One region of the Salinicoccus sp. RF5 genome, then DNA from elsewhere that is predicted to be linked to it. Evidence: predicted binding sites of a transcription regulator. Region 1 holds the regulator's gene; the other holds the start of a gene.
The links. Region 1 encodes CtsR, which represses protease genes until heat stress. Its sites were predicted from a motif close to ATGGTCAATAAAGGTCAAACA; they were not measured.
Positions count from the first base shown of each region.

Region 1 (4,595 bases):
GTGGCCGACGATGGCCCAGTCATTATCCAGTATGAGCGGGGCGCTGATCATACTCTCCGGATGTTCCCTGTAGAACCTGTATATATCGGCACTTGATGCTCCTCCGGATTCCGGCTGCCAGTAGTCGTGGTTGCCTGGAACGAAGCGGATGTCGATTCCCGTCCGGGCCATGAGCGAATGGATGAAGTTGGTTGTGATGCGATAGTCGCTGGAGATGTCTCCGGCGATGAGGAGCAGTTCGATTTTTCTTCTATGGATCTCATCGGCAAGTATCTGTTCAAAGTCGTTTATCGAGTAGCGTGCATGCCGGCGGTCGACATGTAGGTCGGAAATGATGCCTATTCTCATATTGATCTCTCCGTATGGTCGATTTATCAAGAAGTATCATGTACACCCCGGGATGAAGTCAATCAAACCGTCCCCGAGCATACAAAAAAGACAGGCCGGAAGGCCTGTCTTTCTACATATACAGTATCAATTTTAAGCGAAGAATCCGACGACTGCTGCAGTGAGCACACTGACCAGGGAAGCACCGTATACGAGCTTCAGGCCGAAGTGGGCCACCTTGTTGCCGCTGTCGTCATGCAGGCCTTTGACGGAACCTGCGATGATGCCGATGCTTGAGAAGTTGGCGAATGATACCAGGAATACGGAAATCATCGCCTGGGATTTGCGGCTGAATTCGTCCGCCATTCCCGTATAGTCGAGCATGGCGACGAATTCATTCGTAATCAGCTTCGTCGCCATCAGGCTGCCTGCCTGCTGGGCTTCAGCCCAAGGGATCCCGATGAGGAATGCGATCGGCATGAAGATGTAGCCGAGGACATCCTGGAATGTGATCTCCATTCCAGGAATGAGCAGGAATGCTTCGTTCAGGATGGCGATGAGCGCGATATAACCGATCAGCATCGCTGCAACGGTCATGGCGACTTTTGCACCATCCATGATGTAGTCCCCGAGTATCTGGAAGAATGATTTTCCTGCATCCGGATTGTCATCGACATCGGCTGCATCTTCAGCATCCGTCACTTCATACGGATTGATGATGTGGACGATGACATATGTACCGAACAGGTTGAGTACGATCGCCGTAACGACATACTGCGGTTCGAGCATTGTCATGTAGGCACCGACGATGGACAGGGATACGGAACTCATCGCCTGTGCGGAAAGCGTATAGAGCCGGTGCTTCGGCAGATGTGGCAGCTGGTTCTTCAGTGAAATGAAGACCTCCGACTGGCCGAGGATCATGGATGCCGCACCGTTGTAGGACTCAAGATAGCCCATGCCTGTGACTTTGGTCAGCAGGAAGCCGAGTCCGCGGATGATCAGCGGCAGCAGTTTGGTGAACTGCAGGATACCGATTAGTGCCGAAATGACGATGATCGGCAGCAGTACATTGAAGAAGAAGACATCTGCCGGAGAACCGTCTCCGAGTGTCGTCAGGTCGCCCATGACGAACCCGACACCTTCAGCGGCAAAGCCGAGCAGCGTGTTGAATCCGGCTGCCAGGAATTCGATGACGGCCTGGCCGGCGCCTGTGGAAAGAAGTATGAAAGCAAAAAGCAGTTGTAGACCGAGAAGGATCAGAATGTTCTTCCATTTTTTGAAGGCAAGTTTGCGGTTGCTGCTCACAAGCCATGCGAGGAAGAAAGTGAATGCGATCCCGATGATACCCATAAGAATATTCAAGAATTTCACCCCATAAAAGATTAAGTTGTATTCATTATATAGCATGGCGTTATTGTCTGTATATGTAATCATGTGACAAAATCATCCCGATTCATTATAATGCAAACGTTTACAAAAATAAAGGGGAAATACAGAAAACTTTACGTTTGCCATATTTGACTATAGGAGATATAATTTAGTCAAAGAAGGTCAAAAGGGGTGATGTAATGCGCAACATGTCGGATATAATCGAACAATACCTCAAACAGCTGATTGAAGAATCCGGCGGTGAAGTTGTGGAAATAAAACGCGCGCATATCGCAGAGAAATTCGACTGTGTCCCCTCGCAGCTGAACTATGTGATAAAGACCCGTTTCACCAATGAACATGGCTACACCGTGGAAAGTAAGAGGGGCGGCGGCGGATACATCCGGATCACCAAGGTGGAGGCCCACTCAAAATCCGATTATCTGGCACGCCTGAAGCAGCTGATCGGCGACGGCATCTCTCAGCAGAATGCAAAGCACATCGTACAGTCGCTGATGGAGAACGAAGTGATTACAATGAAGGAAGCGAAAATCATAGATGCAGTCCTGGAGAGGGAATCTCTCATGCTCGATCTGCCATACCGTGACCGCCTCCGTGCGAATATACTGACGAGGGTGATAGATGTCATTCTCTACACAGAGGAGTGATGAGATGAAATGTGAATCATGCAACGAAAGAGAGGCAACCATCCATATCTCAAAGGGCAATGGCTTCGAAAAGACCGAAAAGTTCCTGTGCGAGCAGTGTGCCAATGCCTCATTCGAGAATGACTTCAGTTATCCGGACGACAGCTTCAATATACAGAAGCTGCTCAAATCACTGTCCGAGCACCCATCCCTGCAGCAGACAAAACGGCGTCCGAAGCAGTGTGCGACATGTGGATCCACCATCAACACCATCGTACAGATGGGGAAATTCGGATGTCCCGACTGCTATACCACCTTCGGCAGTCAGGCAGCCGACATCATCAGCCGGGTGCAGGCCCACCAGTCGGAGCATGTCGGGAAGGTGCCTGTGAAGGCGCGTGCCCAACTGAAGACGAAGAAGAAGCTCGAACAGCTGAAGGGTGAACTGGCAAAGCTCGTCGAAGCGCAGGAGTTCGAGGAGGCGGCGGTGGTGCGTGATGAAATCAAGGCGCTGGAACAGGCAGGTGATGATGATGGGATATGATCACATCAGCCCGTGGATGCAGGAATCAGAGGAGCTGCCGGTCGAAATGTCTGCGCGGGTGAGGCTTGCCCGTAACGTGAGTCACCTACCCTTCCCATACATGATGAAGGGAAATGAGGCCATTGCGCCGGTGCTCGAGAAGCTGGAGGAGACGCTCACAGACTACCGGCGTGTAGAGATGGCAGGCCTCCAGTTCGAGGACAAGGCGCTGCTGGTCGAAAAGCATCTGGTGAGCCCATTGTTTACGAAGCAGGGGCTGCTCAGTTATATTAATGAGGACGAATCCGTTTCCATCATGGTCAATGAAGAGGATCACCTGCGCATCCAGGCGATGGGGGTCGGCCTCCCGATGATGGACCTTTATAGAAAAGCGGATGCGATCGATGATATGCTGGAGTCGGAAGTCGATTATGCATTTGACGAAAAGTATGGCTACCTCACCGCCTGTCCGACGAATGTCGGCACCGGGCTGCGTGCCTCTGTGATGCTTCATCTGCCGGCACTCACCTTCGGCAGCCGCATTCAGCCGCTGTCTGCAAATCTGAGTCGTTTCGGTTTCACATTAAGAGGTATATATGGAGAAGGATCCGTCCCGCTCGGACATATATACCAGCTGTCGAACCAGCTGACACTCGGGCAGACGGAAGAGGAGATCATCAACAACCTTGACGAACTGAAGGAACGCATTGTTGAAGAAGAGATGGAGATGCGCTCATGGCTTGAAAGTGAACATCTTCTCGAAGTGAAGGATTCGGTCTACCGCTCCTATGGCCTCCTGAAGCACGCCTACAGGATGCCATTGAAAGAAGCAGCGAAGTGTCTGAGTGATCTGAAGCTCGGCACCGACCTCAGCTTGATTGAACTGGAAGGTTTCCAGTTCCAGAAATGGATTCAACTTATTCAGCCAGCATTCGTCAAGATGCGCCTGAATGAAAAAGATATAGAGATCACGTCCTTGGAGCATGCTGTTGAAGAAGAGCGTGCGGCTTTGATGAGACAACTACTAGGAGGGGAATAATATGTTATTTGGCAGACTGACTGAAAGAGCGCAAAAAGTGCTGGCCTATGCACAGGAAGAAGCAATCAACCTCAAGCATTCGAACATCGGAACCGAGCACCTGCTGCTTGGGCTCGTAAAGGAAAACGAAGGTATTGCCGCGAAGGTCCTCGAATCCTTCAATATCACTGAAGAGAAAGTGAAGGAGGAAGTGTTCAACCTGATCAACGAAGGCAGCGAACCTTCTTCCTCCATCCACTACACGCCGAGGGCGAAGAAGGTCATTGAACTCTCAATGGATGAAGCGCGCAAGCTCCACCATAACTTCGTGGGCACGGAGCATCTCCTGCTCGGCCTGATCAGGGAAAGCGAAGGCGTGGCCGCACGTGTGCTGTCGAACCTCGACCTGAACATCACGAAGGCCCGTGCCGCAGTCATCAAGATGCTCGGCAACCCTGAGTCATTCCAGCAGAAGGACGGCATGAAGAAGGACCACAATACACCAACCCTGGATTCACTGGCCCGCGACCTTACGCAGATTGCCCGTGATGAAATGCTCGACCCGGTCATCGGCAGATCCAAGGAGATCACCCGTGTGATCGAGGTGCTGAGCAGAAGGACGAAGAACAACCCGGTCCTGATTGGTGAACCCGGTGTCGGCAAGACGGCGATTGCCGAAGGCCTTGCACAGGCGATCATTAAAAACGAA
Region 1 covers NZ_JAJGRC010000002.1:55,801-60,395, forward strand. The annotation lists gene LLU09_RS07280 (metallophosphoesterase) at 1-348, opposite strand, end outside; gene LLU09_RS07285 (NupC/NupG family nucleoside CNT transporter) at 481-1,692, opposite strand; gene LLU09_RS07290 (CtsR family transcriptional regulator) at 1,899-2,366, shown strand; gene LLU09_RS07295 (UvrB/UvrC motif-containing protein) at 2,371-2,889, shown strand; gene LLU09_RS07300 (protein arginine kinase) at 2,843-3,907, shown strand; gene LLU09_RS07305 (ATP-dependent Clp protease ATP-binding subunit) at 3,909-4,595, shown strand, end outside.

Region 2 (4,595 bases), on a different contig from region 1:
AGAAGCGGCGAAGAGGTCACCTTCAAATAAAAATGCTTGTACTCATCATCGAGTACAAGCATTTTTGCATGGATCAGAATGAATCGGAATCGAAAGGTTCGTTGGGGCGTCCGGCAGTACGGTCGGTTTCATCATCGGTAGGCATGATGAAGCCGACGATGAAGTACAGTACTACAAGGAAGATGTTCAATGTCGGTACAGTCAGTACCACAAAGATGATCCGCAGTATCGTCGAGTCGATGCCGGTCCGTTCGCCCAGGCCGCCGAATACTCCCATGATATAGGAGTCGGTTGAGGAGCGTACAAGTTTCCTGTTGTCCATATACGATCTCCTTTCTATAACACTTCAATTATACCACTTGATGATGGGGGATAAAAAGATTAGTGTTCCAATCAGCCGACGGTCTTCTTCTTGTCCTCAAGGTCGAATATATCCTCGAGCGCAATTTCAAGGGTCGGGAAAAGGAATTTGAAGTCGTTTTCCATCAGCACCTCAGGGAGTACATACTGTCCCTTCAAGATGAGGAGTGACTGTTCCCCGAGCAGTTTCTCTATCACGAATGCCGGTGTTTTGACGAAATCCGGGCGGCCGAGTGCGGAACTCAAGTATTTTGAGAACTGCTTCTGTCTGAGCGGCATTGGCGCGGTGAGGTTGACCGGTCCTGAAATCTCCGAGTGTACCGCCACATAGAGGAGGGCGTTCAGGAGATCATCGATATGGATCCAGCTGTACCACTGCTCACCACTTCCCAGAGGCCCGCCGGCCCCCAGCCTGTAGGGGATGCTCATCTTCGGCAATGCCCCTTCCTCGGCGTCCAGAATAAGGCCGAAACGTGCACATACGACACGGACGCCCAAGTCTTCGAACTTCTCCGCTTCGCCTTCCCAGGCGACGATCACCCTGGAGAGGAAATCATGGGGCGCAAACTGATCCGCTTCAGTATAACGGACACTTTTGCTTACAGGATAATAGCCGATGGCACTGGCATTGACGAGTACTTTCGGGGTGATGTCCGCCTGTTCCACCCAGCGCCTGAGCATGCGGGTGACGGTCACTCTGGAATCGAATATCTCCTCCTTGTGCTCATCGCTCCATTTCTCCTGAAGCGAAGCGCCGGCCAGATTGTAGATGGCATCCACCTTGAGCGGCATATTCTCCATCCATGAATCATCTTCAGGCCGATCCGGGTCATACTTTATATAATGGACGAAAGGGTGGTCCGAATTGCGGTCACTGCGGCTGAGTATATAGACGTGGTCCTGCTCCTGCCTCAATATATCCGTCAGCCTGGAACCGACAAAACCTGAACCGCCTGTTATCAATATATTCATATCATCACGCTCCTTAGTGTCATTATAGCCTTTAAAGTATATGTATAATCAGAAATCAACCAAAAAAGAAAGCGCTGGGAGAATTTTTCTCCCAGCGCTTTCCTTATGGAATGGATCAGCCTTTAAGCTTTTCAGGCTCCATCACTTCGTCCACGAGGCCGTATTCCTTAGCTTCTTCCGCTGTCATGAAGAAGTCGCGGTCCGTGTCCCTTTCAATCTTGTCCAGAGGCTGGTCGGTGCGCTCGGCAAGGATTTTGTTGAGTTTCTCGCGTGTCCTCAGTATATGCTTGGCTGCGATTTCTATTTCTGTCGCCTGACCCTGTGCCCCGCCGAGTGGCTGGTGGATCATGACTTCAGCATTAGGCAGTGCGAACCTTTTGCCTTTCGTGCCTGCAGCGAGTAGGAATGAGCCCATGGATGCCGCCATGCCGAGGCAGATCGTCTGTACATCCGGTTTGATGTGCTGGATCGTGTCATAGATCGCCATGCCGGCAGTCACACTGCCGCCCGGGGAATTGATGTAGAGGAATATATCCTTTTCCGGATCCTGTGCCTGCAGGAAGAGCAGCTGGCTGACGACGGAGTTCGCTACGTTATCGTCGATGCCTGTACCGATCATGATGATCCTGTCCTTCAGCAGTCTTGAATAGATATCATAGGCACGTTCTCCGCGGTTGGTCTGTTCAATTACTGTAGGTATTAAGTTCATTGTATTACCTCCTGGAAATATGATTGCTGTCATTCACTAATTCATTTATACCACATTAGTCAAATAAGGTCAAAAGAAAAACATCTGCTATAAAGAGTAAAATTAAGTCTTTAATTCATTTGAAATTATTGCTATACTTGTATATGCTTTATTAAGAAATATAAATATGATTTTAACATACCCCCGTGGTGTAATGGATAACACGTAAGATTCCGGTTCTTGAGATGGGAGTTCGATTCTCTCCGGGGGTGTCAATCGAGGTGGGCCGTGTGAGTGGCGAACTTGAGGTTATAGAAGCTCCAGATGAAGTCCTTGGCGAAGATTTTGTGCGCGATGTGTTCTACATTGCGATCAATTGTGGAAAGATGCTGTTGGAGAGTGGAGCTGAAACATACCGTATTGAAGATACGATGCTGCGCATCGCTTCGAACTATGGTATTGAAAATGCCCAGGTTTTCGTCACTCCCACGGTCATTATTTTTTCCCTGAACGATTATGCGCTGACCCAGACGCTGCGTATCGAGGAACGGTCCAACAATCTGGAGAAGGTCATGGTCGTCAACGAGCTGTCCAGGAGGATTTCCGACGGGCTGCCCCTGAAGCAGGCGATCAGAGGAATGGAAAAGATACATAATACACGATTCTTCCCGCTGTGGCTGCTGGTCCTCTCGGGCGGGGTCATAGGCATCATGTTCCTGCTGCTGTTCGACGGGGTCGCAAGGGATATTCCGGCCGCCTTCATAGGGGGCGCCGGGGGTGTCTTCCTGATGGAAGGCATCCAGCGCTATACGCGGGTCCAGTTCTTCACGGAATTCTTCGCAGCGCTGTACATAGCAACGGTGGCAGTCATCCTTGTCAATCTCGACTATGGCTTCATGCTTGATACCATCATCATCGCCAGCGTCATGCCACTCGTGCCGGGCGTGCTCATCACGAATGCCATCAGGGAGATGATTCGTGGCCATCTGATGGCAGGCATCATGAAAGGCGCTGAAGCCGGTCTGACGGCAATTGCCATCGGTGCGGGCGTCGGCCTTGTATTCATGCTGGCATAGGAGGGGATGGAGTTGGTCTATTTCTATCAATTTGTACTCAGTTTTTTTGCATCCGCCAGCTTCGGTGTGCTCTTCAATGCGCCGAGGAATGCACTTGTCAGCTGCGGGGCGACGGGCGCTTTCGGCTGGATCGTCTTCTATCTGTTCAGGGAGGGGGGGACGGATCTTGTCCTTGCTTCCTTTCTGGGCGCACTGACACTCTCCGCCATCGCCATCCTGAATTCGAGGCGCAAGAAGATGCCGATCATCCTGTTCATCACATGTGGAATCATTCCGCTTGTCCCTGGTGGATTGGCATATGATGCGATGCGCCACGTAGTATTGAATGAATATATGACCGCTTTGGAGTATGGATTCGAAGCTGCACTGATTTCGCTTGCCATCGCCATGGGCATCATCAGTACCGAGATGGCCGACCAGGTTCTGCAGACGATCAGAAGGAAATTGAAGAGAGAAGAGGTATAAATGTGCTTGAACTGACATATTATACGAGGGAACGGTGTTCTTTATGCGACGAAGGGATAGAGCAGATAAAGCTTGCCCTGTCGGAACTCAGATACAGTGATGTAAAGATGCGGAGCATCGACATCGATCAGGATGATGCACTCCAGGAGGAGTATATGATCCGGGTCCCTGTACTCATGCACGAAGGGCAGGTCATCCAGGAGGGCATCATAGATTTTGTATACGTCTATGATTATCTTAAGGATATTGTGGGTAAAGAATAGAATAACGCAATAGAAATAATTGCATTCTTTAATATTTATGATATATTAAATGATGTAATTATTTTTTGTCCCTGGTGGGACGTAATACGTCTCACTTTGACGAGAGGTGTTGAGTCTCATGTGGCAGAAACTGTTGGACATCCAGAAACGCATCGCCCCGGAAGTTGTCCTGGAATTGCAGAAGCGCTCCAGCATACTCAAGCAGATTGAAGCCCATCAGCCGATAGGGCGCCGGACACTTTCGAGGAAATTGAACATGACGGAAAGAGTTTTAAGGAAAGAAGTGGATTCGCTTTATGCCCTGGGGTTGATAGATATAGATAAAAAAGGCATATCCATCTCCCAATCGGGTATTGAAGTATTGCGGGATTTATCCCCCTACATGACCACGCTGGACAGAAGAACCGATCTTGCGCGCAGACTCAGGGACAAATATGGGCTGCAGGATTTCTTCATCATCCGTGGTGATGCAGACGAAAGTCCTGAACTTCAGCAGGAATTGGCGAAGCTCATGGCCGAGGAATTCCAGAAGATGCTCTTCGATGGTGCAGTCATTTCCGTGACGGGCGGCTCTACGATGGCCAATGTCGGGAAGTACCTGCACCCCGCAGATGAAAAGCTGCTGTTCGTTCCGGCACGTGGCGGACTTGGTGAGGAACTGGGCAACCAGGCGAACTCGATAGCGAGCCGGCTGGCTTCAGCAACCGGTGGTGAACACAAGGTGCTTTATGCCCCGGACAACGTCGGTGAAAGTGCACTTGAATCGTTGAA
Region 2 covers NZ_JAJGRC010000001.1:1,174,656-1,179,250, reverse strand. The annotation lists gene whiA (DNA-binding protein WhiA) at 1-30, shown strand, start outside; gene LLU09_RS06140 (PspC domain-containing protein) at 74-322, opposite strand; gene LLU09_RS06135 (TIGR01777 family oxidoreductase) at 394-1,332, opposite strand; gene clpP (ATP-dependent Clp endopeptidase proteolytic subunit ClpP) at 1,448-2,041, opposite strand; tRNA gene LLU09_RS06125 (tRNA-Arg) at 2,221-2,292, shown strand; gene LLU09_RS06120 (threonine/serine exporter family protein) at 2,266-3,096, shown strand; gene LLU09_RS06115 (threonine/serine exporter family protein) at 3,109-3,561, shown strand; gene LLU09_RS06110 (glutaredoxin family protein) at 3,564-3,824, shown strand; gene LLU09_RS06105 (sugar-binding transcriptional regulator) at 3,943-4,595, shown strand, end outside.
Region 2: a site for CtsR is predicted at 2,097-2,117, ahead of clpP (ATP-dependent Clp endopeptidase proteolytic subunit ClpP). Genes of this name have one in related genera too.